DNA from 3 places in the Shewanella sp. GXUN23E genome. Region 1 is predicted to be linked to each of the others. Evidence: predicted binding sites of a transcription regulator. Region 1 holds the regulator's gene; each other region holds the start of a gene.
What was found. Region 1 encodes NrdR, which represses ribonucleotide reductase genes. Its sites were predicted from a motif close to AAACACNANATNTNGTGTTT; they were not measured.
Positions count from the first base shown of each region.

Region 2: nrdD (anaerobic ribonucleoside-triphosphate reductase) is a predicted target of NrdR. The motif match lies at 4,438-4,457, and genes of this name have one in related genera.
Region 3: nrdA (class 1a ribonucleoside-diphosphate reductase subunit alpha) is a predicted target of NrdR. The motif match lies at 6,141-6,160, and genes of this name have one in related genera.

Region 1 is NZ_JBOZWP010000005.1:187,262-197,608, reverse strand. Features, by position in the region: gene ACRRUX_RS07215 (SulP family inorganic anion transporter) at 1-30, opposite strand, end outside; gene ACRRUX_RS07210 (phosphatidylglycerophosphatase A family protein) at 140-634, opposite strand; gene thiL (thiamine-phosphate kinase) at 635-1,591, opposite strand; gene nusB (transcription antitermination factor NusB) at 1,650-2,054, opposite strand; gene ribH (6,7-dimethyl-8-ribityllumazine synthase) at 2,070-2,546, opposite strand; gene ribBA (bifunctional 3,4-dihydroxy-2-butanone-4-phosphate synthase/GTP cyclohydrolase II) at 2,713-3,816, opposite strand; gene ACRRUX_RS07185 (riboflavin synthase) at 3,893-4,549, opposite strand; gene ribD (bifunctional diaminohydroxyphosphoribosylaminopyrimidine deaminase/5-amino-6-(5-phosphoribosylamino)uracil reductase RibD) at 4,606-5,751, opposite strand; gene nrdR (transcriptional regulator NrdR) at 5,790-6,239, opposite strand; gene glyA (serine hydroxymethyltransferase) at 6,390-7,643, opposite strand; gene ettA (energy-dependent translational throttle protein EttA) at 8,197-9,864, shown strand; gene ACRRUX_RS07160 (alkyl/aryl-sulfatase) at 10,033-10,347, shown strand, end outside.
Region 2 is NZ_JBOZWP010000007.1:93,136-103,482, forward strand. Features, by position in the region: gene rluB (23S rRNA pseudouridine(2605) synthase RluB) at 1-377, shown strand, start outside; gene ACRRUX_RS08695 (exo-alpha-sialidase) at 505-1,545, shown strand; gene ACRRUX_RS08700 (DEAD/DEAH box helicase) at 1,606-2,955, opposite strand; gene rssA (patatin-like phospholipase RssA) at 3,206-4,153, shown strand; gene nrdD (anaerobic ribonucleoside-triphosphate reductase) at 4,520-6,637, shown strand; gene nrdG (anaerobic ribonucleoside-triphosphate reductase-activating protein) at 6,713-7,186, shown strand; gene ACRRUX_RS08720 (YibL family ribosome-associated protein) at 7,264-7,620, shown strand; gene ribA (GTP cyclohydrolase II) at 7,998-8,612, shown strand; gene ACRRUX_RS08730 (hypothetical protein) at 9,038-10,306, shown strand.
Region 3 is NZ_JBOZWP010000029.1:30,716-41,062, reverse strand. Features, by position in the region: gene ACRRUX_RS19235 (amino acid aminotransferase) at 1-244, shown strand, start outside; gene serC (3-phosphoserine/phosphohydroxythreonine transaminase) at 398-1,510, opposite strand; gene gyrA (DNA topoisomerase (ATP-hydrolyzing) subunit A) at 1,574-4,189, opposite strand; gene ubiG (bifunctional 2-polyprenyl-6-hydroxyphenol methylase/3-demethylubiquinol 3-O-methyltransferase UbiG) at 4,543-5,253, shown strand; gene ACRRUX_RS19215 (HAD family hydrolase) at 5,253-5,915, shown strand; gene nrdA (class 1a ribonucleoside-diphosphate reductase subunit alpha) at 6,328-8,616, shown strand; gene nrdB (class Ia ribonucleoside-diphosphate reductase subunit beta) at 8,671-9,801, shown strand; gene yfaE (class I ribonucleotide reductase maintenance protein YfaE) at 9,776-10,123, shown strand; gene ACRRUX_RS19195 (YciI family protein) at 10,242-10,347, opposite strand, start outside.

The sequences.
Region 1 (10,347 bases):
AAAGTGAGTCACAAACCGCTTCGCTGTCATCCTGTACCCAACGCCTGCAACAAACATACTGTTGCAGGGATTATGGCAATTCCTGCGCGGCTTGCGTACTGGATAACAGAAAAAATTTTAGAGATAACAGCTTGTTGATTCAGGCAAAAACGTGGCTCAGCAGCTGCAGGCAGGCAAACGAGAATACGCCGGCCAGCACATCATCCGCCATAATCCCCAAACCGCCATGGACCTTGGCATCCAGAATACGGATTGGCCAGGGTTTAATAATGTCAAAAATACGGAACAGTACAAAACCCGCGACAATCCAGGGCCAGCCGGAGGGCGCGGCAATCATGGTGATCAGCAGACCTGCCACTTCATCCCAGACAATCGCGCCGTGGTCGTGCACCCCCATATCTTTGGACGCTTTGCCACAGATATAGATCCCCGCCAGAATCACCAGCGCCGTCGCAGCCAGATACCAGCTCAGCCCAAGGGGAGCCAGCACCAGATACAAAGGAATGGCAGCGAGAGTACCAAAGGTGCCCGGCGCTTTGGCAGCTAACCCACTGCCAAAACCGAGCGCCAGGAAGTGCACCGGATTGGCCAGCGACAGGCGATCCAGTGCGTCATCTTTTGCAAACAATTTCATCTAAAAATGCTCGAACCCGAGAAATTCCGGGGTAAAAGGCTCGCCATCCCTGAGCAACTTCAATTGACTGCCGGCACAAACCTGACCGATACGGACAAACTTCACGCCGCTTTGGCTCAGTGACGTTTCCAGTGCGCCCTTTTGTGCCTCGGGCACGGTAAACAAGAGCTCATAATCCTCACCACCGGTCAGTGCTAGACTCAACGCCAACTCTGCAGAAACTGTATCACGCATTGCCTGAGACAATGGCAGGTTTTCCACCTTGATCACCGCGCCCACACCTGATGCCTTCAGCACATGTGCGATGTCAGACATCAGTCCATCAGACAAATCAATGGCACTGGAGGCCAGCCCCCGCAGACATTGCCCCGCCAGCACTCTGGGGGTTGGGCGGTAATGACGGCCGATGAGAAACTCCCGGTGCTCAGGTCTTGCCTGTTGCTTACCCTGCAACAGCTGCAATCCCAACGCTGAATCCCCCAGAGTCCCGGTCACATAAATCCAGTCACCGGCCTTGGCGCCTCTGCGGGTCAGGGCTTTGCCCTCTGGCAATTGGCCATTGACGGTAATGGTGATGGACTTGGGACCACGGGTGGTATCGCCACCTATCAGGGCAATACCATAATAGTCAGCAGCCTCCAGCAGACCTTCAGAGAAACGCCGCAACCACAATTCATCAGCCTGAGGCAAGGTCAGCGCCAGGGTAAACCAGGAGGGCTCAGCGCCCATGGACGCCAGATCAGACAGGTTAACCGCCAACGCCTTATAACCGAGCGCGTCAGCAGGCATATTGGGGAAGAAGTGAACCCCTTCAACCAGGGTATCAACAGAAATAGCGAGAGATTTATTGGCCGCGGGTTGTACCACCGCGCAGTCATCGCCAATCCCCAGCAGCACGTCACGGCGCAGGGGCCCACGGCCACTGAAGAAATTTTCGATAAGTTGAAATTCTTTCACTGTAAATTACCGGAGCAATCCATAGAAAAACGGTATCCAGAGGATACCGTTTTGTCTGTTACTTACGTGCAACCAGCTTGTCCAGAATACCATTGACAAACTTATGACCATCTTCAGCACCGAATGTTTTGGCTGATTCGATAGCCTCGTTGATCACTACCTTGTACGGCACATCCTTACGGAAGGTTAGTTCAAAGGCAGCCAAACGCAATACGGCTTTCTCGATCGGATCCACTTCATCCAGTGGACGCTCCAGGAATGGGATCAGCATCTCATCCAGTTGCGCGGTCTTGGTTGCAGCGCCCGCAAACAGTTCACGGAAATAAGCAACATCAACACCGTCCAGGTTCTGCTCAGTCAGAAACTGATGTTCCACATCAGCGACGTTGTTACCGCTCATTTGCCATGAATAGACGGCCTGTACCGCTAAACGGCGGGCCTTACGGCGCTCAGAAGGCTTCATTGGATTTCCCGTTAATTACAGCTGTTGTTCAAGTTGTTGCAGCACATTGACCATTTCCAGCAGACCCAGGGCAGCTTCGCCGCCTTTGTTACCGGCCTTGGTACCTGAACGCTCAATCGCCTGTTCAATGGTATCTGTGGTCAGTACACCGAAAGATACGGGTACGTCGAACTCCAAAGACACCTGAGCCAGACCTTTGTTACATTCACCTGCAACGAAATCAAAGTGCGGCGTACCGCCACGGATCACAGCGCCCAGGGCGATGATACCGTCAAATTGACCACTGGCCGCCACACGACGGGCCGCCAATGGCAGCTCAAACGCGCCTGGTACGCGGACAACAGTGATGTTCTCATCAGCGACCTGACCAAAGCGTTTCAGCGTATCAATCGCCCCTTCCAACAGGCTCTCAACCAGAAAGCTGTTGAAACGTGAAACAACAATCGCCACCTTGGCATTTTTCGCTTCGATATTACCTTGAACTACGTTCATTATCTTACCTATGTTGCTATAGCACCCGGGCTCGGGGCGAAAAGTGGCGGTATGATACCACAGGCTTCCCGCCCAAGCTCTATGCAATTTTTCTGAAATAGTGAAATTCGGTTTACGCCATCAGGCATCGCCACCGAGCAGCTCGGGGCGGCACCCAACAAAAATCTTATTCTGAAACGTATTCAGTCACTTCCAGTCCGAAACCGGACAGGCTGTGATAACGTTTCTGGGAGCTGAGCAGGCGCATCTTGGTCACGCCCAGACTGGCCAGGATCTGTGAACCCACGCCGACACGGCGGGAAGTTCCCTGCCACTTGGCGGCCGCTGGCTGAGCACCTTTATCTTCCGCTTCAAAGGCACGCACTTTGGCCAGCAGATCGTCTGTGGTCTCTTCATTGCCCAGCAGCACCAGTACACCACCTTCATCGGCAATGCGCTCCATCGCCAGGTCCAGCGGCCAGCTGCGGCTCTGGTTACGTTCAGAGAACAGCAGATCATTAAAGGTACTTGGCAGATGCACACGTACCAGCACATTTTCAGTGATTTCACCCTTAACCATGGCGAAATGCAGCTGGTTGTCGATAGTGTCGCGGAAGGTCACCATGGTGAAATCACCAAAACGGGTTGGCATCAGGCACTCAGCCTCACGCACCACAGTGGTTTCGGTGTTGTTGCGGTATTCAATCAGATCGGCAATGGTGCCGATTTTGATACCGTGCTTTTCACTGAACACTTCCAGATCCGGACGACGGGCCATGGTGCCGTCTTCATTGAGAATTTCCACGATCACGCCGGAAGGCTCAAATCCGGCCAGACGGGCCAGATCGCAACCGGCTTCAGTGTGACCGGCACGGATCAGCACCCCGCCTTCCTGCGCCATCAGCGGGAAGATATGTCCTGGCTGCACCAGATCCGATGCCTTGGCATCCCGGGCCACAGCAGCTTTGACTGTTACTGCGCGGTCATGGGCACTGATCCCCGTGGTCACACCCTCGGCGGCCTCGATGGATACGGTAAAGTTGGTAGAGAACTGGGCATTGTTATTGCTGACCATGAGGGGCAGGTTCAGCTGCTGACAGCGGCTGCGGGTCATGGTCTGACAGATCAGACCGCGACCATGGGTCGCCATAAAGTTAATCGCTTCCGGGGTCACCATCTCGGCGGCCATGATGAGATCACCTTCATTTTCCCTGTCTTCATCATCCATCAGGATTACCATCTTGCCCTGACGAATATCCTCAATGATCTCTTCGATTGTATGTAGCGCCATTGTAAGACCTTTAATTTGCTTTACTGGAAAGAAACACTCTCAGCATTGTATGAAGTTATTGCTGAATTTCTGTCGATTACCGCATAAAACCAGCTCGCGCCAGCAACTCCATGGTGACGCCACCGGCAGATTTGTCATCGTCCTTTGCGCTGATAAGCCGCTCAAGATAACGGGCCACCAGATCCACTTCGATATTGACCTGACTGCCAGCCTGCAGATCCAATAAAGTGGTTTCGCTGGCAGTATGCGGCACTATGGTCAGACGAAAGCGTCTGCCATCCACCTCATTGGTGGTCAGGCTGACGCCATCGATGGTGATCGAGCCCTTATGGGCAATATAGCGGGCCAGCTCAGAAGGGGCCTCCAGCCAGAACTCAATCGCCGCGCCGCGATGGCTGCGCTCGACCACAGTAGCAATGCCATCCACATGACCGGACACCATATGACCGCCCAGACGGGTGGTTGGTGTCACCGCCTTTTCCAGGTTGACTTTGGTGCCCACCTGATAGCGGTTAAAACCGGTCAACGCCACAGTTTCCGCTGATACATCAGCGATATAACCATCAGCCAGACGTTCAACTACAGTCAGACACACGCCATTGGTGGCGATACTGTCACCCAGTTTGACATCGCTCAAATCCAGTTTGCCACTGGCGACCGTCAGGCGAATGTCATCGCCACGACGCTGGATTTGCCGGATGCTTCCTACTGCTTCAATAATGCCGGTAAACATAATTACTCACTCTGTGGACTCAGGCCGCGTGCGTCCTGAGTTGCAAATTCTGTCAATCAGTGTGCGCCTTGCAAACTGAAGATAAAACGCCGATCGCAGCCAAGTTTGCGCTCATCCAATAGTGTCATGGCCGGAATGCTATCCATGGATTGCCAGTCCGGCAACACCAGCATGTTACGGCCGTGACTGCCCAGCAGTTTTGGTGCCTGATACAGCACCAGCTCATCGACCTTTTGCTGCTCAACAAAGGCGCCCGCCAACGTGGCACCAGCTTCCACCAGTACCGAATTCACCCGTTTGCCCAGCTCAGTCAGCAGCGCAGTTAAATCCACCCTGCCCTGTTTATCCGCCAGCACCAGGGTCTCAACATGCGCAGGGAAACCAGCCAATTGCGCCGCACTGTAGACTTGGGTCGATACCAGCAAAATGGGTGATGCAAAGCCAAACAGGTTTGATGCCTGTTCAGCGGTCAGTCTGGCGCGGGAGTCCAGCACTACCCGCAGGGGCTGCTGCACTGTCGCTAAAGTCAGTACACCTGTCTGTTCGACGACGTAACCGAGCTCATCAAAACGTACATTCAGGGTTGGGTTGTCGGCCAGGATCGTCTCGACCCCGGTCACCAACGCTGAATGGCAGGCACGCAAACGCTGCACATCGCTGCGGGCCTGTGGGCCGGTAATCCATTTGGATACGCCGTTGGACAAGGCAGTTTTGCCATCCAGACTGGCCGCCACTTTGACGGTGACAAATGGCAGGCCGGTTTCCATGCGGGTCAAAAATCCGGGATTGAGCGCACGGGCATCGTTTTCCAGCAGACCGGTTTGCACCTCGATACCGGCGTCTTTAAGCATATTGATGCCACGACCGGCCACCTGAGGGTTGGGATCTGTCATGGCCACCACCACCCGCGCCACACCAGCCTCAATCAGACCTTTGGCACAGGGCGGGGTGCGGCCATAATGGCTGCAGGGCTCAAGCGTGACATAGGCGGTGGCGCCGCGGGCCTTATCACCCGCCATCCGCAGGGCATGCACTTCGGCATGGGGGCCACCGGCCTGAATATGAAAACCTTCGCCGACTATCTTATCGTTGAGGGTCAGGACACAGCCCACATTGGGATTGGGAGCCGTAGTGAACCGGCCGCGTTTGGCCAGTTGGATGGCACGGGCCATCATTTGGATATCGTGAGCAGACCACGTCATGAGGCAGTTTCCACCGAACCGGATGTCGGCTTGCAGTATTACTTTTGCAGCTTGGCGATGGCTTCACCAAACTCAGAAACATCTTCAAACGCCCGGTAAACGGACGCAAAACGGATATAGGCGACCTTGTCCAGATGCATCAACTGCTCCATCATCAGGTTACCTATCATTTCAGAGGGCACTTCACGTTCCCCTGTCGCCCGCACCATGGATTTGATTTTACTGAGCGCCTGCTCAATCTGATCGATGGAAACCGGACGTTTTTCCACCGCCCTGAGCATGCCGCCACGCAGCTTCTCTTCATCAAAAGGCTGGCGACTGCCATCACGTTTAATCACCCGCGGCATCACCAGTTCGGCGCCTTCAAAGGTGGTAAAACGCTCGTGACATTCAGTGCATTCCCGGCGACGACGAACCTGATGGCCTTCACCCACCAGACGTGAGTCAATCACCTTGGTATCGGTTGCGTTGCAAAACGGACAGTGCATTGTGCCTCCGGCAGCATAATTCAGAACAAAAATGGCCGCCGGATACCTGTGCATCCGGCGGCCATCAAAGTCTATCCTATTTGCCCCATTGGAAAAAGCCGAGTGGCTCTACAATTGGCAAATAACTCATGCCATTGGCATCAATCCGGCTCAGGCATAAACCGGGAAACGGGCACACAGTTCCAGCACCTGCTGCTTCACTTTCTCAATGTTGGCGTCGTTGTTCACGTCATCCAGCACATCACAGATCCAGCCGGTCAGCAGTCTGGCTTCATCTTGTTTGAAACCACGACGGGTAATGGCCGGGGTGCCGATACGGATACCGGAGGTCACAAACGGAGAACGTGGGTCGTTTGGCACTGAGTTCTTGTTCACTGTGATGTTGGCGCGGCCCAGCGCAGCGTCAGCTTCTTTACCTGTGATGTCTTTGTCAATCAGATCCACCAGCATCAGGTGATTCTCGGTGCCGCCGGAGACAATCTTGTAGCCGCGGGACAGGAACACTTCCACCATCGCCTTGGCGTTGGCCACAACCTGCTGCTGATACACCTTAAATTCAGGCTCCAGCGCTTCTTTGAAGGCCACCGCTTTACCGGCAATGACATGCATCAGCGGGCCACCCTGACCACCCGGGAATACCGCAGAGTTCAGTTTTTTGTGCAGCTCTTCATCCTCATGGGCAGACAGTATGATACCGCCACGAGGACCGGCCAGCGTCTTGTGGGTGGTAGAAGTCACCACGTGCGCATGTGGCAGCGGATCAGGATACACACCAGCGGCAATCAGACCCGCTACGTGAGCCATATCGACAAACAGGTAAGCGCCGACTTTGTCAGCGATTTCACGCATACGCGCCCAATCAACCACACCTGAGTAAGCAGAGAAACCACCAATGATCATCTTTGGCTTATGTTCTAATGCCAGCGTTTCCAGCTCGTTGTAATCAATCTTACCGGTCTCGTCGATGCCGTAAGGGATGATGTCATACAGCTTACCGGAGAAGTTGACCGGCGAACCGTGAGTCAGGTGACCACCGTGTGCCAGATTCATGCCCAGCACCTTGTCGCCCGGCTTAAGCAGCGTCATGTACACCGCCTGGTTAGCCTGTGAGCCTGAGTGTGGCTGCACGTTGGCATACACAGCACCAAACAGCTCTTTGGCACGCTCAATCGCCAGAGTTTCTACTTTGTCGACATATTCACAGCCGCCGTAATAGCGCTTGCCAGGATAGCCTTCAGCATACTTGTTGGTCAGCTGAGAACCCTGAGCCTGCATCACGCGTGGGCTGGTATAGTTCTCTGACGCGATCAGTTCAATATGCTCTTCCTGACGACGGGTTTCATCCTCAATCGCCGCGAACAGATCTGGATCGTAATCCGCGATATTCATGTCTTTAGTCAGCATGCTTACTCCGGCTGTTAAATTAATAAAATCTTAGCTTTTATGCCTTATACCTGTCCGCGTAGAAGACTCCGGTGCTCATCGCTCAGGCGGTATCAACGCCATTGCGGGCAACCTGTTGCCTGCGTATTTTTCACTCTCGCCGAGCAACTAAACTCCTATGCGGATTGGTATTATTGTAGGGTTGCGCGGTATTCTACTCCGCGATTGATCACAATCACAGTCCGGTGACCCTGAAATTGTTGCATGCCTGTATACAAGCTGGCTCATGGTCACCTTAAACCGTCTCAGACAACTTCAATATTTGTTTTTATTCAAATAATTACACATTTATGGCGGCTTGTTCGCCTGAGCGTAAACTCAGTTCAGCGTCAAAGCTCACCGCCCGCCCAACCTGCCCATTTCAGACAACCGATAGAATGACTCGCGTAAATTCACAAGTCTCTGGTCTGTGTCGATATTTTGGTCAAATACTCACATTGCCGACATCCGGTTCTCTGGCAGTCAAAGCAGCAATTTAGTAAACTTCGGGCAATTTTGAACACAGGAATCAACCATGGCTCAGTTTGTTTACAGCATGCTGAGGGTAGGGAAAATCGTTCCCCCCAAAAAGCACATTCTTAAAGACATTTCCTTAAGCTTTTTCCCCGGCGCCAAGATTGGTGTTCTGGGTCTGAACGGCTCAGGTAAATCGACCTTACTGCGCATTATGGCAGGGGTGGACACCGAGATTGAGGGTGAAGCCCGGCCTATGCCCGGACTGAAAATCGGTTATCTGCCTCAGGAGCCCAAACTGGATCCTGAGCAGACCGTGCGAGAAGCCATTGAAGAAGCCGTGTCTGAAGCCAAACACGCACTGGTTCGTCTGGATGAGGTGTATGCCGCCTATGCCGAGCCGGATGCCGATTTCGACGCTCTGGCCAAGGAGCAGGGCGAGCTGGAAGCCATTATTCAGGCCCACGATGCCCACAACCTGGACAACGCCCTTGAGCGTGCTGCCAACGCCCTGCGTCTGCCAGAATGGGATGCCAAGATTGAAAATCTGTCCGGTGGTGAGCGCCGCCGGGTAGCGATTTGTCGTCTGCTTTTGGAAAAGCCAGACATGCTGCTGCTCGACGAACCCACCAACCACCTGGATGCCGAATCCGTGGCCTGGCTGGAGCGTTTCCTGAAAGACTACTCAGGCACAGTGGTGGCCATTACCCACGACCGTTACTTCCTGGACAATGCCGCTGGCTGGATTTTGGAACTGGACCGTGGTGAAGGTATCCCATGGGAAGGTAACTACTCCTCTTGGCTGGAGCAGAAAGATGCCCGTTTGCAGCAGGAAGCGGCCGCTGAAAGCGCCCGTCAGAAGACCATTGCCAAAGAACTGGAGTGGGTACGTCAGGGTGCCAAGGGCCGTCAGTCCAAGGGCAAGGCGCGTATGAACCGTTTCGAAGAGCTGAACACCAGTGACTATCAGCGCCGTAACGAAACCAACGAGCTGTTCATTCCACCTGGCCCACGTCTGGGCGACAAGGTGATTGAAGTGCGCAACCTGACCAAGTCCTATGGTGACAGGGTACTGATTGACGATCTGTCTTTCTCTATCCCAAAAGGCGCCATCGTGGGCATTATCGGTGCCAACGGTGCCGGTAAATCAACCCTGTTCAAGATGCTGAGTGGCGCCGAGCAGCCAGACAGTGGCGAAATCGATATCGGCGCGACTGTGCAACTGGCGTCTGTGGATCAGTTCCGTGACTCCATGAACGACAAGAACACTGTCTGGGAAGAGATTTCAGGTGGTCAGGACATCATCCGCGTCCACAACACTGAAATTCCAAGCCGCGCCTATGTGGGCCGCTTCAACTTCCGCGGCGGCGATCAGCAGAAGATCATCGGTCAGCTGTCCGGTGGTGAGCGCAACCGTGTGCATCTGGCCAAGCTGCTGCAGTCCGGTGGCAACGTACTGCTGCTCGACGAACCAACCAACGATCTGGACGTGGAAACCCTGCGCGCGCTGGAAGAAGCCCTGCTGGAATTCCCGGGCTGCGCCATGGTGATCTCGCACGACCGTTGGTTCCTCGACCGTATCTGTACCCACATCCTGGACTACCGCGATGAGGGTAAGGTGAACTTCTACGAAGGTAACTACACCGAGTACTCGACCTGGCTGAAAGACACCTGTGGCACTGATGTGATTGAGCCACACCGTCTCAAGTACAAGCGTATGACCAAGTAAGCTCAGGCTCAGTTTGTTCCCGCCAAAAGCCAGTGCCCAGCACTGGCTTTTTTATTGACTTTCAGACGGCAGTTTTTCATCCAACCCATTGTGAAAATTACCAAATCACTATTAAATAAAGCGGTCAAATATCAACCACGACAGTTGGTCTTATCAATGGAGTGAACTATGGCAAACAAGGACTTATCAGTGCGCAGCGCGGTGCTCACCGCACTTCTGACCCTTTCAACCCCATCACTGGCTGCCGGTGGCGGCGGGGTTATCTCAGCCGACCCATCCAAACATTTCGATACCAAAGGCAAAGAACCTTCTTCTTTTACTCAGGCCAGGCAACAGCAGCAGCGCAATACCCTGCCTCTGAGTGATAAGCGCGACTTTGAAGAAGCCTCCCGTGGCTTTATCGCCGCCCCAAAATACAAGCAGATTATGGCGGAAGCCGGTAATGTCGCCTGGGATATGGGCAGTTATGGCTGGCTGTTGGAA
Region 2 (10,347 bases), on a different contig from region 1:
ACTACATCAAGTCAGCTGGTGGTGAGGGTATCAACCAGTGGTGGCATGTCGGCTTGCGTGAAGGTCGTAACCGTGAAGTACGCCGTCTGTGGGAATCCCAGGAAATCCAGGTCAGCCGCCTGATCCGGGTTCGCTACGGCATGATTGAACTGCCGACCACACTGCCTCGCGGTGGTTGGATGGAACTGTCTCTGGAGCAGGTGAACTATCTGCGTCAGCTGGCGGGTATGGATCCTGAAACCCGCAGCCTGTTGGGTGCTGATAAACACAGTGTGGCCCGTGCCAAAGTGCGCAGTGCTAAAATCAAGCGTGCAGTACGCAAGCATAAAACGACGACAGGCAAGCCTCGTCAGAAGCCCAGCCGTCAGCGCAGTTAATCTCTGCCGACGATAGGCTTAAGGCTTTATCCTGTTGATTAAAAAGGTCGCATTTGCGGCCTTTTTGTTTTTAGGTCAGACTGATAGCCATTCTTTTCTACGTATTTACCCCAGCAAGGAAAGCACTATGCAACTTAAATCAGTCGCTTGCATCTGGGATAAGGGCGAACACAACGCCTTTACTGATCTGTGCCATTTTCAGGGGCGTTTTTACTGCATCTTTCGTGAGGCCAGTGCCCATGTGAGTGATGAAGCGGACCTGCGGATCTTAAGCTCGGCAGATGGCAACGACTGGCATCCGCTAGCATTGCTCTCTATGCCGGGCAAAGATCTGCGTGACGGCAAGTTGCTGGCACATGATGACAAACTCTTGGTGTATGGCGCGGCGGTAGACCGCTGTGAGGGCATAGATCCTCACAACTGCCTTGAGTCCTGGGTGTGGCAAAGCAGAGATTCAGCCAGGGGCATAGCGTTTGGTGAGCCCAGCGTCACAGTCTCCGAGCGTAACTACTGGCTGTGGCGGGTGCGGCAGGATGGTCAATCCGCTTCAAATTCAGCTTCCACTCTACATCAAAATCCAGCTTTACAGTCAATCTCAAATCCAGGCCTAAAGAAACACAGTGCAGATAGTGCTGCCCATGGTCAACAAGCCTGTTATGGCGTGGCCTACAGGGCAGGCCCCGAGGGCGATGTGCGTCTGTATCACAGTGACAATGGTATTGATTTTGAGTGCCTGCTTGCGCCGCTGAACGCATCCGGCTATGTCAATGAAGCCGATTTGCTGTTTGAAGACGGCAGAGCCGAGATACTGCTGCGCCGTGACCCGGTATGGGGGCCGGAATTTACAGGCCTTCTGGGCTCATCTTGTTATCCTTATACCGATTGGCAATGGCGGGAGCTAAGTTGCCGCATTGGCGGCCCGGTGATGTTTTCATGGCAATCCCGACTCCTTGCCGTGGTGCGCCTATATGACAACGCTATTCGTACCTCGCTGGTGGAAATTAACAGACAAAGCGGCGAAGTGACTGAACATCTGACGCTGCCTTCAGGCGGCGATACCAGCTACGCCGGTGTGGTGCTCGAAGGTAATACCCTTTACATCAGTTACTACTCATCCCATGAGGGCAAGAGCAATATTTATTTTGCCAATGTAAATATGGATGCATAGCTTTTGGCTAATGCTGACAAAAAATCCCCGCAATTGCGGGGATTTTCAGTTTAAGGACGATTACTCATCATCATCCATAAAGTCGAGGTTCGGCTTGGGCTTTTTGCGCATTGGCGCGTCACCCACATCCACACCTGTAATAAAGCGTTTATCACGCTTGGGGGCTGGCTTGTCGGCGGCCTTCTTGGCCGGACGCTTGTTTGCTGGCTTGGCGGATGCCTTATTGCCTGCGGCGGCTTTCTTCTTCGGCGCCTCTTTCAGGCCGCTGAATCTGGGCTCAAGGCCGGGCAGGGTGCTGAAGTCAAAGGTCTTGCGCAGGAACACCTGCACCTTTTTAAAGTTCAGCCAGTCTTTCGGGCCGACCAGCGAAACTGCATCACCCTTGGCGCCGGCGCGGCCGGTACGACCGATGCGGTGCACATACTCTTCGGCAAACTTGGGCATATCAAAGTTAACCACCAAAGACACATTGACCAGATCCAGGCCGCGACTGGCCACATCTGTGGTCACCAGAATTTGCTGTTGACCGCGGCTGAAGCTGTCCATGATCTGATTACGGGCGCTTTGCTTGAGATCGCCACTTAAGGCCGCGGTAGAGAAGCCCTGCTCAGACAGCAAAGTAGCCAGTCGGTCGGTGTCGCCACGGGTGGCGGTAAACAGAATGACCTGCTTGTGCTCTTCCTGCTTCAGCAGTGCCAGCAGCACGGCTTCTTTGTGGGTGAGGTTGTCACACAGGAATATACGCTGGGTGATGTCGCTGTGCTCTGTGTGGCTGGCGCCAATGGCAACGTGTTCAGGCTGCTTCAAAAGCTCTGCCGCGATGTCGTTAACTTCGTTGTGATCCAAGGTGGCCGAGAACATCAGGGTCTGGCGGCGTCGATGATCCGCCGCTTCATGGATAGCCTTGAGCTGTGGCGCAAAGCCCAAATCCAGCATACGGTCGGCCTCATCCAGAACGAGCAGCTCCAGACCGTTGAGATACAGCTGCTTCTGGAACAGGTGGTCCGTTACCCGGCCCGGGGTGCCCACAATAAAGTGTGGGTCTTTGGCCAGAGCCTTGGCCTGATCGTTGAAATTTTCCCCGCCAAGAATGGCGACTGCTTTGTACTGGGTATTGGCAATCAGCAATCGCAGCTGACTGTATACCTGATGGGCCAGCTCGCGGGTGGGCAGCAGGATAAGTACGCGCGGATCTTTCTTTGACAGCGCCTTGGTGGAGATGACTCTCTGCATAGCCGGCAGCAGGAAGGCCAGGGTCTTGCCTGAACCTGTTTTGGACGATGCCATCAAGTCACGGCCGGACAGGGCGACCGGAATAGCCTGCTCCTGAATGGGGGTTGGGGTAGTGAGTCCCATGTGATTGAGGCTGGCCAATAAACGCTTGTCCAGAGAGAAATCGGAAAATTGCAAAGGTGTACTCCTAATGGAAGGATTGAACTGCCGTTATTGCCGGCATCATGGTGCCAAGCCGGGTCCGCCGGGATGATGCCCGCCTTCACTGTAAAAAATGACGCGCTATTGTATACCCATGCGCTTCGGGGTTAAACCCAATTCCGGTGTCGATGGATATTTGTGTGGTCAGTGTTTGCTGTCATTGGTCTGTCAGTCACAACTGATATACTGGCCGCAGATGACCGCAGCAGATAACAGGAGAAAAGGTGTGGCAGGACACAAGCCGTTGACCATAGGGCTGGCACTGGGCAGTGGCGCAGCCAAAGGCTGGGCGCATATTGGTGTGCTTAAAGGGCTGGCAGAGCTTGGAATTTTTCCGGATAAAGTGGCTGGCTGCTCGATTGGTGCGCTGGTGGGCGCTGCCTATGCCAATGACAATCTGGATGAGCTGGAGTCCTGGGTCAGGGGATTTTCCCAGTGGGACGTGCTGGGGCTGCTTGATCTCAGTTGGCGCAAAGGCGGACTGATTGGCGGCGAGCGGGTGTTTAACGTGCTCGAATCCCATATTGGTGATGTGCGCATTGAAGATCTGAAATTACCCTTTATCGCGGTGGCGACCGATCTCTATTCAGGTCAGGAAATCTGGTTCTCTGAAGGGGAGCTGAGGCATGCGGTGCGCGCGTCATGCTCCATGCCGGGTATTTTGTCACCGGTTAAGCAGGGTGAGCGCTGGTTGGTGGATGGTGCTGTGGTCAATCCGGTGCCGGTCTCCGTCGCTCGGGCAATGGATGTGGATGTGGTGATTGCGGTGGATTTGAGTGGTGAGCGACGCCGGCGTATTCAGGCGGTGCCGGTGAGCCTCAAGAGTGAGCCCCCCTCCGCCGCGGATATTGTCAAAGCTGATGCTCACAGTGCGACCGGTTTTACCGATCTGCTGGCCCGTGGCCGGGAATACCTGACCGGGCTGACCGACGTATTTACCAGTAAACCCCGGCAGGACCCTGGCATGCTGGCGGTGATGTCGCAGTCGATGGATATTCTGGAGCAGCGCCACAAGCGCGCCAGGTTGATGGGTGATCCACCGGATGTGTGCATTCTGCCCCGGGTCGGCGACATTGGCATTATGGAGTTTCACCGCGCCGAAGAAGCGATAGCCGCAGGCGAGCAGGCGGTGCTCAGTGCCAGACATCAGATTGAATTGGTATTGGGATTGTGATGTAAACACCTTTACTGATTGCAGTGGTTTAACAATTCCCGTTGAAAACACCCGGTTTGTTACCGGGTGTTTTCGTTTCCGGGCGTTTTCGGGTAAGCGTGCCGGCATTAAATGTTGAAACTGCGTTTGGCCGCACATTTGCCCTGTGACTAGCGCCATTAACCTGGGTGGTCAAGGAGATCCTGGTCACTTTTTGGGGGCAACGACACTAATGACTCACGCTTTGAACTGTTACCTGAATAACTTGATCCAGATCAAAGCAGACGTCGTTCGCTTGGCGCTTAATACGCAACATCTTGTGTTCTAGTACTCACAAGGCACTATATATAGTAAATGCCTTGTCCAGCTTGGGAGTGATAAAACCTTATGCCAGTTGTGATTAAGCGGGACGGTTGCCGTACCTCTTTTGACGGTTCCAGGATTAGGGACGCGGTAATAGCTGCTGCAAGATCTGAAGGGATTACAGACGTTGAATATGCGCAAACCGTGGCTGATGTGGTCAGTCAGGCCGTTGCACATCTGGACGAAGTGGAGATCTCTCATCTGCAGTCTCTGGTAGAAAACCAGCTGATGGAAGGCCCCTACAAGCAGGTTGCCCGCCACTATATTGAGTACCGTCATGACCGCGATGTGTGTCGTGAAACCTCAAGCCGTCTGAACATCGAAATCCGTGGTCTGATTGAGCAGAGCAATGCTTCTATTCTCAATGAGAACGCCAACAAAGACTCCAAGGTGATCCCGACTCAGCGCGATCTGCTGGCCGGTATTGTCGCCAAGCACTATGCCAAGTGTCATATCCTGCCCAAGGATGTGGTGGGCGCCCATGAGCGTGGCGAAATTCACTATCACGATCTGGATTACTCGCCTTTCTTCCCTATGTTCAACTGTATGCTGATCGATCTGGCCGGCATGTTGACCCAGGGCTTCAAGATGGGCAATGCCGAGATTGATACTCCTAAGTCTATCTCTACCGCTACTGCGGTCACGGCGCAAATCATCGCCCAGGTAGCCAGCCACATCTATGGCGGCACCACCATTAACCGTATCGATGAAGTGCTGGCACCGTTTGTGACCAAGAGTTACGAAAAACATCTGGAAATTGGCCGTGAATGGGCGATCCCTGATGCCGAAGCCTATGCTCACAGCCGCACCGAGAAAGAGTGTTATGACGCGTTCCAGTCGCTGGAATACGAAGTCAACACCCTGCACACCGCCAATGGTCAAACGCCATTTGTAACCTTCGGTTTTGGTCTGGGTACCAGCTGGGAATCCCGTTTGATCCAGCAGTCAATGATGAAAGTGCGCATTGGTGGTCTGGGCAAGAACAAGAAAACCGCAGTGTTCCCGAAACTGGTGTTTGCTATCCGTGATGGCATCAACCACAAGGCCGGTGACTGCAACTACGATATCAAGCAGCTGGCGCTCAAATGTGCCACTCAGCGCATGTACCCGGACATTCTCAACTATGAGATGGTGGAAAAGGTGACCGGTTCCTTCAAGACCCCAATGGGCTGTCGCAGCTTCCTGGGTACCTATGAAGAGAACGGCGAACTGATCCATGAAGGCCGCAATAACCTGGGCGTGGTGAGTCTGAACCTGCCGCGTATCGCGCTGGAAGCCAAAGGCGATGAAGCTGAGTTTTACCGTCTGCTGGATGATCGTCTGGCCATTGCCCGCAGGGCGCTGGATACCCGTATCGAACGTTTGCAGGGCGTGAAAGCCCGCGTTGCACCTATCCTGTATATGGAAGGTGCCTGTGGCGTGCGCTTGAAGCCGGATGACGAAGTGTCAGAAATCTTCAAAAATGGCCGCGCGTCGATCAGTCTGGGTTATATCGGTCTGCATGAAACCATCAATGCCCTGTACGGTACAGATGAACATGTGTTTGACAGCGCAGTACTGCGTGAAAAGGCCGTGAATATCGTTAAGCACCTGAAAGCTGCCACTCAGGCCTGGAAGGACGAAACCGGTTATGGTTTCAGTCTGTACTCCACCCCGAGTGAGAGTCTGTGCAGCCGCTTTGCCAAGCTGGATGCCAAAGAGTTCGGTCTGGTTGATGGCGTGACTGACAAAGGTTATTACACCAACAGTTTCCACCTGGATGTGGAAAAGAAGGTCAACCCTTACGACAAGCTGGACTTTGAACAGCCTTATCCTGAGCTGGCCAATGGTGGTTTCATTTGTTACGGCGAATACCCCAACATGCAGCACAATATCGAGGCGCTGGAGGATGTGTGGGATTACAGCTTCAGCCGCGTGCCATACTATGGCACCAACACGCCGATTGATGAGTGTTACGACTGTGGCTACACCGGCGAATTCACCTGTACCAGCAAGGGCTTTACCTGTCCCAAGTGTGGCAACCACGAGCCAAGCCGGGTGTCTGTGACCCGCCGTGTATGTGGCTACCTGGGAAGCCCTGATGCCCGTCCGTTCAACCACGGCAAGCAGGAAGAAGTAAAGCGTCGGGTTAAGCATCTGTAACTGCACGACTTTGTATTAAAAAAGGCGCTCCTTGAATAAGGGCGCCTTTTGTCCTTTTCCGGCAGGAGAAATAAGATGAATTATCACCAGTATTATCCCATCGATGTGGTTAATGGTCCCGGCACCCGTGCCACCCTGTTTGTCTCGGGTTGTGAACATCAGTGCCGCGGCTGCTATAACCAGAGCACCTGGGATCCGCGCTCCGGCCATCTGTTCGATGAGGCCATGGCTGATACCATCATCCGCGATTTGAACGACACCCGGGTCAAGCGCCGTGGTTTGTCCCTGTCCGGCGGCGATCCGCTGTTTCCCGGTAACCTCGCTGCCATCAAGGCGCTGCTGGAGCGGGTGCGCTCAGAGTGTCCCGGCAAAGACGTATGGCTGTGGACCGGTTATACCCATGAGCATTTGACGCCTGAGCAGCAAGCCGTTGTGGCGTTGGTAGATACCTTGGTGGATGGCAAGTTTGAGCAGGCGCTGCAGGACCCGTCACTGGCGTTTCGCGGCAGCAGCAATCAGCGAATTATCTCCCTGAAACCAGTGGAATAAGCGCCGCAATACTCGGACTCATTGGCGATATCTGATATAATCCCGCCATTCGCCGTCAGGCTTCCAGAGGTTTAGTCATGAATTTAAAACAGGAACTGCAACAGCTGCACGATAAGCTGGACAAATTCCGCCGTAAACTTGTTGCAGCAGAGCAACGTGGTGACACTGCCATCGTGATGCAGTTCAAGCGTGAAATTGCTGCCACCACCAAACGTATCTCCGCCATCAAAGGGCAGCAGTCCAGAATTCTGGGTAAAGAAGGCCAGCAGCTCAGTGCCATGGCATTTCGTCGTGAGCTGACCAGTGCCGAGCAGGCTGACATGGGTGCCCTGAAGCGCGCAGTGAAAGGTCTGGTAGTGGTACACCCGATGACCAAACTGGGTCGTGAAATGGGGCTGGAGCGGGTAACCGGTTTCGCACCAAAGCCATTTTAATTGTCGGGCTACCGCCGCATCGGGGCCGGAAGATGACAAAGGGGCCGGGTGCCCCTTTGTTGATCCTGTCGTCAAAACCGGACTTTTACCGAAACCCCGTAGTTGAAGTGTGACGCGATGGACAGACGGGCATTCAATTAAATCAGACTATTCCGGTCGGGTAAAAAAACACATAGAATACCTGACTCGTTTTCTCAGCCGCCAAGGGGTTGAGAGCAGGATTTTTTGAAAGGTACGAATTCGTCCCAGGCCTTTTCTATAGCAGGCTTAACCGTACCCGGTAACCGGGTTGTTCGCACTTTTCTCAAGGTAATAAGTAATTTTGATCAGGGAGGATTGCTGTCTCACGGAAAGAGAGCAGTCGTTAAGGTTGATTCATGTCGATTAAATATATCGCAACGTCCAAGCTGCCAACCCCTTGGGGGGTATTTGCCATGCATGGCTTCGAAGACACAGAAACCGGCAAAGAACATGTGGCGCTGACATTCGGAGATCTGTCAGGCGAGCAGCCCGTGCTTGGACGCATCCATTCAGAATGTCTCACCGGAGATGCGCTGTTCAGTTTACGCTGTGACTGTGGTTTTCAGCTGCAGACCGCAATGCAGAACGTTGCCGAAGCCGGTCGGGGCTTTATTCTTTATCTGCGTCAGGAAGGGCGTGGCATTGGTTTGCTTAATAAAATCCGCGCCTATGCGCTGCAGGATCAGGGCGCCAATACCGTGGAAGCCAACGAGCAGTTGGGTTTTGAAGCGGACATGCGCCGTTATGACATGATCCAGCCGATGCTGGCTCATCTGGGGATCTCCCGGGTGCGTCTGATGACCAATAATCCGCGCAAGGTTAAAGCCATGCAGGATGTGGGTGTGGATGTAGCTGAGCGGGTGCCATTGCAGGTTGGTAAAAATCAGTACAATGAAGCGTATCTGAAAACCAAATCCACCCAGCTTGGGCATCTGATGTCTGAGTATCACTTCGTCGACGAAGATAACTAACCCTCTGCGGATACTGATAATTAAAAGGAGCCTTTGGCTCCTTTTTCGTTTTCGGCACGCCTGATTGCAGAGGTTTCCTGCTGCAATGTTTTTCATATTGATATCAATTCGGTGCATGCCGGAAGGCAAGCTGTGCGGCTCGGTGATGAGGCAGGAACCCTGTTGACAGGTCCACGCGGGCCAGCACCACCCTAGACTGAGTGGGTAGCTAGTTACTCTTCAGCACAGTGTTTTCTCCATAACGAACGATTATTGAACACCGGTAATAAACCTTTTAAAGCAACCAGTTGTACAGATTGTGTGGGTTGAATAGGTGAGCCAGCGCGTTTTTCAACAACCTTTACATTAGTCAGTGATTGTATTTGTCCGGGCAAGCTCCTAGGTTGTTATCCGATTTGTAATATAAAAACAATAAGGGGAAAGCAATGAAAAACGTGAAAATGAAATGGCTTGCCGCGGTAAACGCCGCCATCATGGTTTGTTTGCTGCAATCGGCGGGATTTGCCGAAGAGCTTGATGCTGGTCAAACTGAGAGTCCCGAAATAAAAGAGCGGTTGACGGGTTTTTTGCTGCGGGGCGATGTCAGTGGCGAGGTGTCAGGTTATCAATCTGACCGTAACGGTTTTGACGACCCCAATCAACTGATCAAAGTCAGAAACAGCTCAGGTCAGATAGTTGAAGAGGCTATAGGCAAGTATGTTGATGGTTTGGTTGTACAGGTAGAGTGGAAACATCTGCAGGACAGTGCCAACGGAGAGATCCAGCATTACAGCGAGGGCAATGTCATTGATAAGGCTATTGCGGCCGTCAACGCCTGGAATGCCAGCAACGAAAATCAACTGGGTCTGAAAATCAGGGTGTTTTCCGGCGTATATTCACCTAAGTGGCTAACCCAACATGTTCATAATGGCAAGCTGACACTGCGCAACTGCGAGAATGGCAGCAATGCCACCAATGATGAAGTGTGTGGTCTAAAGGTATACTTCAAAAACGATAAAATCGGTATTTTGCCCTCATACTGGAAGCCTGCATTCCGCACCGCCTGGGAAGATTTTCAGAGCAAACTTGCCGCTGAATATAACGGCATAAGTGTTGTCCGTGAGATTGCCGTATCCGGTTGTATGACACACCATGCTGAGACCATGTGGCGCAATAAAGGTGACTACAACCGTCCTGATGGCCGACACAATATAGAAGTGATGATGGATGTGGGGCTGACGGTGGCAAAAGACAAGGAGTGCCTCGGATGGCAAATCGAGGTCGCTGCGGAAAAGTGGCCCAACACTTACATCGGTATGGCATACAACATGTGGAACAACTACAGCATTGACGATGGACAGTTGGTATGGACTCCGGGCAAAAAATTTACCGATGAACTGATGCAAAAATGTATCGACGAGGCCGGTACGTTTTGTGTTCTGGGAAATAATTCTCTGGGCGTATCCGATATTGGCGATGAAGAGAGCCAGGGGGATGTGACCTACTATCTTAAATCCTATGGCGATGTCGGCCATAACATATACGTGCAGACTGAAACCGCGATAGACAGTCAATATGATGCGCTGAACCATGCCGCTGACGAGCTCAATGCCACTATGGCAGAGCTGCCCACCATCAAAGCCATGAATAACTTCGATGAGACATTTTTATCCGGCAGTCAAATGCAGGGCGCAAGGAATAATCTGAAATTTTAACATGATATGTAGTGGTTCAGACCTGATCTGACAATTACTGA
Region 3 (10,347 bases), on a different contig from region 1:
CAGGATCAATGGCAACCGCGCTATGCTGGTTGAAAAACTGCAGGCACTGGGCGTTGCGCGCGATTTTGGCTTTATCGCCAATGAAAAAGGCATGTTCAGCTTCCTGGGGATTACTCCTGAGCAGGTCAAACGCCTGAAACGGGATTATGCCATCTATATGGTTGATTCAAGCCGCATCAGCATTGCCGGGATCAGCCATTCCAATGTTGACTATCTGGCCAAATCCATCGCCGCAGTGCTGTAGTGCTGTAGTGCTGTAGTGCTGTAGTGCCAACAGACGCTGACGCGCGATTCTGGTCAACGATAGAAAATAAAAAGCGAATGCCCGGCATTCGCTTTTTCTCAACTATTGGGGTCGACTTGGCTGGTTCAGCCTAAAGACAGCCAACTGGCGTGATCAAGCCGTTCTGGATTCCACCGCAGAATGTCTGGCAGAAAATTCCTGCATAAATGCTACCAACGCCTCGACACCTTCTATCGGCATGGCGTTATAAATACTGGCTCGCATTCCGCCTACGATTCTGTGGCCTTTGAGTGCCAGTAATCCGCGTTGCTCCGCTTCCGCCAGAAACGCGTTGTTCAGCGCTTCATCTGCCAACTGGAACGTCACATTCATACGTGAACGATTGTTGGTGGCAACCGGATTGCTGAAACAAGGCAGCTCATCAATACACTGATACAAAAGCTCAGCTTTACGGCTATTGATCGCTTCCATCGCCTTGACCCCACCGACCGCTTTGAGCCACTTAAATACTTCGCCAGCCAGATACCAGGCGTAAGATGGCGGCGTGTTATACATAGAGTCGTTATCACGGGCCAGACGATAATCCATGATGGCCGCCTGCGGCAGGGATGGCAGCGTCAGCAGGTCATCCCGCACAATGACAATCGCCAGACCGCTTGGACCAATGTTCTTTTGAGCGCCGGCGTAAATCAGGCCGAAACGACTGACATCAATCTCCCGTGACAGAATGGTCGATGACATATCCGCAACCACTGGCCAAGGGCAATTTATGTCTTCAAATATTTCGATACCATCTACGGTCTCGTTCGGACAATAATGCAGGTAGCGGTACTTTTCTGCGTCACCTTCAAAGGTTGGCAGCTGCACGGTTTTAACCCCATCGACGTGCTGCACCAGTTCGATAGTATCAATCTGTTCGGCGCTTGTTAGCCTGACTGCTTCTTCTGCTGCAGCCTGGGACCATTGACCGCTGAGCAGGTATAACGCCCGGCCATTGTTGCCCATAAAATTATTCACAACAGCGGCGAACTGTCCCCGACCACCACCATGCATAAACAATACATGATAGTTATCAGGAATGTTCATCAATTCACGCAAATCCGCTTCAGCAGTCTTGGCGACCTCAATAAACTCTTTACTGCGATGGCTGATCTCCATGACTGAGACCCCCATTCCCTGCCAATCAATAAACTCTTGCCTGGCTTTCGCCATCACAGGCGCAGGTAACATCGCAGGGCCGGCACAAAAGTTATATACAGCGCTCAATTCCAATCTCCTTTGGAGCAAACAAAAAAACGGGCATCTTAAAGATGCCCGTTCACTTACTGATTATTCTTCATCGTTGTCGGCGACAACCGCATCCTCAGGGGCCTGTTCGATGTTATCAGGTAACTCTTCGCCTTCTGGCAGCTCCTCACCCTCAATTTCATCAATACGTTGCAGACCCACTACGGTTTCGTCTTCGGCAACCCGAATGATACGTACACCCTGAGTGTTACGACCAATGATAGACACACCTTCAGCCGGGGTACGAACCAAAGTCCCCTTGTTGCTGATCAGCATGAGTTCGTCGTTTTCACCTACCTGAACCGCACCCACCACGGCGCCATTACGCTCACTCACCTTGATGGACACCACGCCCTTGGTGGCACGGCTCTTTGCTGGGTATTCAGCCAACTCAGTGCGCTTGCCAAAGCCGTTTTCGGTCACTGTCAGGATCGGTGAATCGGTAGTAGGTACAATCAGCGACACCACTTCCTGGCCATCTTCCAGCTTGATACCACGCACACCAGTGGCGGTACGGCCCATGGCGCGAACCTGATCTTCGTGGAAGCGCACCACTTTACCTTCATCGGAGAACAGCATAATTTCGCTGTCACCGTTGGTAATGGCGACACCAATCAGCTGATCACCATCTTTCAGGTTTACGGCAATAATACCGTTGGCGCGTGGGCGGCTGTACTCGGTCAGCGCCGTCTTCTTCACCGTACCGTGAGACGTTGCCATCACAATGTACTTATCGGCTTCGTATTCACGTACCGGCAAAATGGCAGTAATACGTTCACCTTCCTGCAGCGGCAACAGGTTCACAATTGGCTTACCGCGGCTCTGACGGCTGGCCAGCGGCAACTGGTACACTTTCATCCAGTACATCTTACCGAAGTCAGAGAAGCACAGGATGGTGTCATGAGTATTGGCCACCAGCAGTTTTTCAACGAAATCTTCGTCTTTCACCTTGGTCGCGGCTTTACCTTTACCACCACGGCGCTGCGCCTGATAGTCAGTCAGCGGCTGATACTTGGCATAACCCAGATGCGACAGGGTCACTACCACGTCTTCTTCGTTGATCAGATCTTCCAGGCTGATGTCGATCTCGTTGGCGTTGATTTCAGTGCGGCGGGCATCACCAAACTGCTCAAGCACTTCTTCCAGCTCTTCTTTAATCACTTCCATCAAACGCTCTGGGCTGCGCAGAATAAACAGCAGACCAGCGATGATTTCCAGCAATTCTTCATATTCAGACAGGATCTTTTCATGTTCCAGCCCGGTCAGCTTGTGCAGGCGCAGATCCAGAATTGCCTGAGCCTGTTGTTCAGTCAGGTAGTACAGACCATCACGGATACCATACTCTGGCTCCAGCCACTCTGGACGGGCGGCGTCATCACCGGCCTTCTCCAGCATGCCCTGAACGTTGCCCAGCGCCCAGCCGCTCTCAACCAGTCTAACCTTGGCTTCTGCCGGACTTGGCGAGGCTTTGATAAGGGCAATAATCGGATCGATATTGGCCAGCGCCACCGCCAGTGCTTCCAGAATGTGGGCACGATCACGGGCTTTGCGCAGCTCGAACACAGTACGGCGGGTCACCACTTCACGGCGATGCAGAATAAAGGCTTCCAGCATCTCCTTGAGGTTAAACAGTTTAGGCTGACCGTTGGCCAAGGCCACCATGTTAATACCGAAGGAGGTTTGCATCTGGGTCTGGGCGTACAGATTGTTCAGTACCACCTCGCCCACTTCACCGCGCTTGATCTCGATAACGATACGCATACCGTCTTTATCAGACTCATCGCGCAGGCCACTGATACCTTCAATCTTCTTGTCTTTTACCAGCTCGGCGATTTTTTCAATCAAGCGGGCTTTGTTTACCTGATACGGGATCTCAGTAACGATAATGCGCTCACGGCCGTTATCTTCGGTTTCCACCTCGGCGCGGGCACGCATGATGGCCTTGCCGCGACCTGTGTGGTAAGCATCGATAATGCCCTTGCGACCATTGATAAAGGCGGCCGTTGGGAAGTCAGGACCCGGGATATAATCCATCAGCTGGGTAATCGACAGCTCAGGGTCTTCGATCAGCGCCAGACACCCCTGCACCACTTCATTGAGGTTGTGCGGTGGAATGTTGGTCGCCATACCTACTGCGATACCAGAGGCACCGTTAACCAGCAGGTTAGGAATACGGGTAGGCAACACGGCGGGGATCTGCTCGGTGCCATCGTAGTTGGGAACGAAATCGACGGTTTCCTTTTCCAGATCCGCCAGCAATTGATGTGCCAGCTTCTGCATACGGATTTCCGTATAACGCATCGCTGCTGCGGCGTCACCGTCGATGGAACCGAAGTTACCCTGGCCATCCACCAGTGTATAACGCAGAGAGAATGGTTGAGCCATACGTACGATAGTGTCGTAAACCGCGCTGTCACCGTGTGGGTGATATTTACCGATTACGTCACCGACGACACGTGCGGACTTCTTATATGGCTTGTTCCAATCGTTTTTAAGTTCATTCATTGCGAACAGCACGCGGCGGTGAACGGGTTTCAAACCGTCGCGTACGTCAGGCAATGCACGCCCCACGATTACGCTCATGGCGTAATCCAGGTACGAATTCTTGAGTTCGTCTTCAATATTAATTGGCGAAATAGATGAAGCCAGATCAGTCATAAACTGCTCGATCCCCTGAAAATTTAGCTGACGCGCCGCAACCTGTGCCTTGTTCAGCCAACAAACGTGATTTGGCATTCTAACACAGTTATTTAATGTCGCCAGAGCCAAGTCAGAATGAAATCAACCGCCCGCTCTGCTCGGCTTAAAAAGGCAACAATTTTCGTCAAATTCAGGTGGTTGAAGTCCAAATTCAGGTTAATCCGGTAAAATCCCTGCTTTTATCGTTTAATTATTGACCACCGCACTAAATCCTTGACCTGGATTAAATCAGATGAGGTCTGCACCGCTGTTTTATTTTTCCTGCCTGATTCATAATGTTGGCGTTTTGCAATCAACACGTCAGGGTAACCATGGAACAGAATTACAACGTCGACCCCATAGAAATCGCCAAATTTGAAAAAATGGCTGCCAGTTGGTGGGACCCCAAGGGCGAATTCAAGCCGCTGCATGAACTCAATCCTCTGCGCCTTAACTATATAGATGAAAAAGCAGGTGGCTTGTTTGGTAAGCAGGTACTGGACGTCGGCTGCGGCGGTGGCATTCTGTCAGAAAGCATGGCCCGCATTGGCGCCAAGGTCACAGGACTGGACATGGGTGAAGAGCCGCTGGAAGTGGCCCGTCTGCACGCACTGGAAGCCGGTGTCGCTATTGATTACCTCAAAAATACAGCTGAAGCCCATCGTGACAGTCATCGCGAGCAATATGATGTGGTGACCTGTATGGAGATGCTCGAGCATGTGCCGGACCCACGCTCCGTGATCCAGGCCTGCTGTGACATGGTCAAACCCGATGGCTGGGTGTTCTTTTCCACTATTAACCGCAATTTGCGTTCATATGTGGAAACCATTCTGGGCGCTGAATATCTGCTGAAGATGTTACCCGTAGGCACCCATGATCACAGCAAGTTCATCCGCCCTTCAGAGCTGATGGCATTGGTGGATACCACAGATCTTTTGTGTCGCGACGCCCACGGCATCACCTACAACCCGCTGACCGGCTTGTTCCGCTACACCTCAAGTGTGGAAGTTAACTATATGATTGCCACCCAGAAGGTCGACTGATGTCCCTCGTCACACCAGAAATCAAAGCTGTGCTGTTCGACCTGGATGGCACTTTGGTGGATACTGCGCCGGATCTGGTGGCTGCACTGAATCTGGCGTTAGCAGAGCTTGGCTTGGCAGGCGCAACGCTTGAAGCCATGCGCCCTGTTGCTTCACACGGTAGTCTGGCGCTGGCTAAAGCCGGCGCGCCAGATGTCGATGAAGCCACGCAATTTGCGGTGCGAGATGCCCTGTTAAAGCACTATCACACCACCAATGGTCAATACGCCACGCTATTTGATGGCATGGAGACGCTGCTTGTGGGGCTCGCAGAGCGGAACATATCCACTGGCGTTATCACCAATAAACCGGCCCGCTATACCCGGGTACTGCTGGATCGACTCAATCTGACCGGGCAGATGCGCTGCATTATCAGTGGCGACAGTTGTACCCGCGCCAAACCGGACACTGCCCCCATGTATCTGGGCGCTATGCAATCCAACGTCAACCCTGCTCAGGTATGCTATCTGGGTGATGCTGAACGTGACCTGCTGGCTGCACAGGCCGCTGGAATGACAGGTATAGTAGCGCTTTGGGGGTATATTGCTGATGATGATGCGGTTGATAGCTGGCCTAGTTTTGCCCAGCTTGGCGATCCGCGATCCCTGCTGGATCTGATTTGATCCCCCACAGAGATCAGCCAGTCGATTGATAAAGTATCGATCGGTTGTGAACGTATCAATCAGATAATTTTTCACCAGCAAATCAGAAATACTTAAAGCTATTTGCCTGCGGGGTTAGCCCCCGCTTACACCGCTTATTTATCCTCACATTATCCACAGGATGTCACCTGATTTGCAACTTGCAAAAGTGGCCTCACCTCACTATCTTGTAGTTAAGTTTCAAATTGACACCATATATTGTGTGTCGCTTGAAAACTGGACACTAATAACACGGCTCACAAAAAGCCGGGAGTGCGGCGCGCTGACAGTCTTTCTCGCCCCCTTCAGCCTCAGCGGCAAATCAGCGTTCAGAGTTTCAGCAGTAGCGACATGCAAGGGTGTTTTATGTCTATTACATCAGGGCCTATTTTCAATGAATAGCAATATGACAGTCACTAAACGCAGTGGAGAGCGTGAAAATATCGATCTCGATAAAATCCACCGCGTTGTTACCTGGGCAGCTAAAGGATTAGACAAGGTATCTGTTTCCGAAGTAGAACTGCGCTCACATCTGCAGTTTTATGACGGTATTCCCACCGAAGCTATCCATGAGACCATTATCAAGGCCGCTGCTGACCTGATCTCTCCGGAGTCACCGGATTATCAATTCCTGGCTGCGCGACTGGCAATTTTCCATCTGCGCAAGAAAGCCTATGGTCAATTTGAACCACCGGCACTGTTTGACCATGTCACCCGCTTGGTCGATCTGGGCAAGTACGACAAACACATACTGGAAGATTACAGCAGGGAAGAGCTGGATCTGATGGACTCTTACATAGATCACAGCCGCGATCTGACCTTCTCTTACGCAGCAGTCAAGCAGCTGGAAGGCAAGTATCTGGTGCAAAACCGGGTCACCGGCGAAGTCTATGAAAGCGCCCAGTTCCTGTATATTCTGGTGGCCGCCTGTCTGTTTGCGGGTTATCCGCGCGAGACCCGCCTGCAGTACATCAAAGACTTCTATGATGCGGTATCGACCTTCAAGATTTCACTGCCGACGCCAATCATGTCCGGCGTGCGCACCCCTACCCGTCAGTTCAGCTCCTGTGTGCTGATCGAGTGTGGTGACAGCCTGGACTCCATCAATGCGACCGCCTCTTCGATTGTGAAGTATGTGAGTCAGCGCGCCGGTATCGGCGTCAATGCCGGCCGTATCCGCGCTCTGGGCAGTCCAATTCGTGGTGGTGAAGCCTTCCACACCGGCTGTATTCCATTCTATAAGTATTTCCAGACTGCGGTGAAGTCCTGCTCTCAGGGCGGCGTGCGTGGTGGTGCAGCGACCCTGTTCTACCCTATGTGGCACCTGGAAGTAGAATCACTGCTGGTTCTGAAGAACAACCGAGGTGTTGAAGACAACCGTATCCGTCATCTGGATTACGGCGTGCAGCTCAACAAGCTGATGTACACCCGTCTGATCAAAGGCGGCAACATTACGCTGTTCAGTCCCTCTGACGTACCGGGCCTGTATGATGCCTTCTTTGAAGATCAGGATGAATTCGAGCGTCTGTATGAACTCTATGAGCAGGACAGCAGTATTCGCAAGAAGACCCTCAGAGCGTCTGAGCTGTTTTCGCTGATGATGCAGGAACGCGCCTCAACCGGTCGTATCTATATCCAGAACGTGGATCACTGTAACACTCACAGTCCGTTCGATGCCAAGGTTGCACCAATCCGTCAGTCCAACCTGTGTCTGGAAATTGCGCTGCCAACCAAGCCGATGAACAACATCGACGATGAAACCGGTGAAATCGCCCTGTGTACCCTGTCTGCTTTGAACCTGGGCGCCATTGAGAGCCTGGATGAGCTGGAGCACCTGGCGGCACTGGCAGTACGTGCACTGGACAACCTGCTGGATTATCAGGATTACCCCATCAAGGCCGCACATATTGCGTCCATGAACCGTCGTACTCTGGGTATTGGTGTGATTAACTTCGCCAACTATCTGGCCAAGAACGGTGTGAAGTACTCTGACGGCAGTGGTAACAACCTGACTCACAAAACCTTTGAAGCGATTCAGTACTATCTGCTGAAGGCGTCGATGGAGCTGGCCAAAGAGCAAGGCGCCTGCCCTGCCTTTAACGAGACCACTTACTCTCAGGGCATTCTGCCGATTGACACTTATAAGTCGGCACTGGATGAGTACTGCAATGAGCCACTGCACCTGGACTGGGAAACCCTGCGTCAGGACATCATGCAATATGGCCTGCGTAACTCAACCCTGTCGGCATTGATGCCGTCAGAGACGTCATCGCAGATCTCCAATGCCACTAACGGCATTGAGCCGCCCCGCGGTCTTATCAGCGTCAAAGCCAGTAAAGATGGTCAGCTTAAGCAAGTCGTGCCGGATTTTGATGAGCTGAAAGACAAATATGAACTCCTGTGGCAAATGCCGGGCAATGAAGGCTATCTGCAACTGGTGGGTATCATGCAGAAGTTCGTGGATCAGGCGATTTCTGCGAATACCAATTATGACCCAAGCCGCTTTACCGGCCATAAAGTCCCCATGCAGCAGCTGCTGAAAGATTTGCTGACCGCATACAAACTGGGTGTGAAGACTCTGTACTATCACAACACCCGCGATGGCGCCTCAGACAAGCTAGATGGTCTGACAACCCTTGAGAAGGAAGATGATGGCTGTGCAGGCGGCGCCTGTAAGATCTAATCATCACCCAGTGAGTTTGTTGGGGCCTTGGGCCCCCGTTATCAGGAAGACACCATGACTTATTCAACTTTTTGTCAAACACCCAACGATGCCACCAAAGAACCCATGTTCTTTGGCCAACCGGTGAACGTCGCGCGCTATGACCAACAAAAGTATGAAGTCTTTGAAAAGCTGATTGAAAAGCAGTTGTCCTTCTTCTGGCGTCCGGAAGAAGTTGATGTAAGCCGCGACAAAATCGACTTTAACAAGCTGCCAGACCACGAGCAGCATATCTTTATTTCCAACCTCAAGTATCAGACGCTGCTGGACTCCATTCAGGGTCGCAGCCCCAACGTGGCATTTTTGCCACTGGTGTCTTTGCCTGAGTTGGAAACCTGGATTGAAACCTGGTCATTTTCCGAGACCATTCACTCGCGCTCCTACACGCACATCATCCGTAATATCGTCAACGATCCCAGCAAGATTTTTGACGATATCGTAGTGAACGAGCACATCCTCAAGCGGGCGGCGGATATCTCTGAGTATTACGACAAACTTATTCGTATGACTCAGGTATTCGAACTGCACGGTGAAGGTACTCACAGGATTGATGGTGAAGAGATCACGGTGTCACTGCGGGCGCTGAAAAAGCAACTGTATCTGTGCATGATGTCAGTGAACGCACTGGAAGCCATCCGTTTCTATGTCAGTTTTGCCTGCTCTTTCGCCTTTGCCGAGCGCAAGCTGATGGAAGGGAATGCCAAGATTATTCGTCTGATCGCCCGTGACGAAGCCCTGCACCTGAACGGCACTCAGCATATTCTGAGTCTGATGCAGTCCGGCAAGGATGATCCTGAGATGGAAGAGATTGCCATCGAATGTTACTCCGAGTGTTACGACCTGTTTGTCCGCGCCGCCGAGCAGGAAAAAGAGTGGGCCAAGTACCTGTTTAAGGACGGCTCCATGATTGGCCTGAACGAAAATATCCTGTGTCAGTATGTGGAATACATCACCAATGAACGTATGAAGGCCGTTAACCTGCCCCTGCCATACACAGAGGTAAGTAACCCACTGCCATGGATGAAAAACTGGCTGGAAAGTGATTCAGTGCAGGTCGCCCCGCAGGAAGTGGAAGTCTCCTCTTACCTGGTGGGTCAGATTGACTCTTCCATCGATGAAAATGAGTTCCTTGACTTTGATCTTTAAAAAAGACCCCATCGTCAGCCTACAAGGCCAGCCTGTGCTGCTGTTTAATCAGCAGCACAGCACCTTGCTGGAAGCGCTCGAATTCAAAAAGATTAAGATTTTCTCTGAGTGCCGCAGTGGTTATTGCGGCGCGTGCAAGACACGCCTGCTGGCTGGCAAGGTGACCTACCTGACGCCACCACTGGCGTCACTGGCAGCGGACGAATGTCTGCCCTGCTGCTGTGTGCCGGACAGCAATGTCAATCTCGACCTGTCTTCACAAGGCGTTCAGGTCATTACCCGCCCTCCTCACCAGCTACGTAAAACGCTGTTGCAGGACTGAGAGTAACGTTCATCTGCACCCGGTTGATGGCAGCTTGTCATTTCCGGGTGACAGATGTTGTCAGTGTTGTATTCACTTCATGTTGTCTCTGCTGTTTTTGTCACTGCCATGTTCACGGTTAAATCCCCTTCCTGGCCAACTGGCTGTGTAACTGATTGATTTGCATCAGAGCCGCCGAGCCATACCAGGGATGTAACTCCATAACCAGACTGCCCGCCTGAATT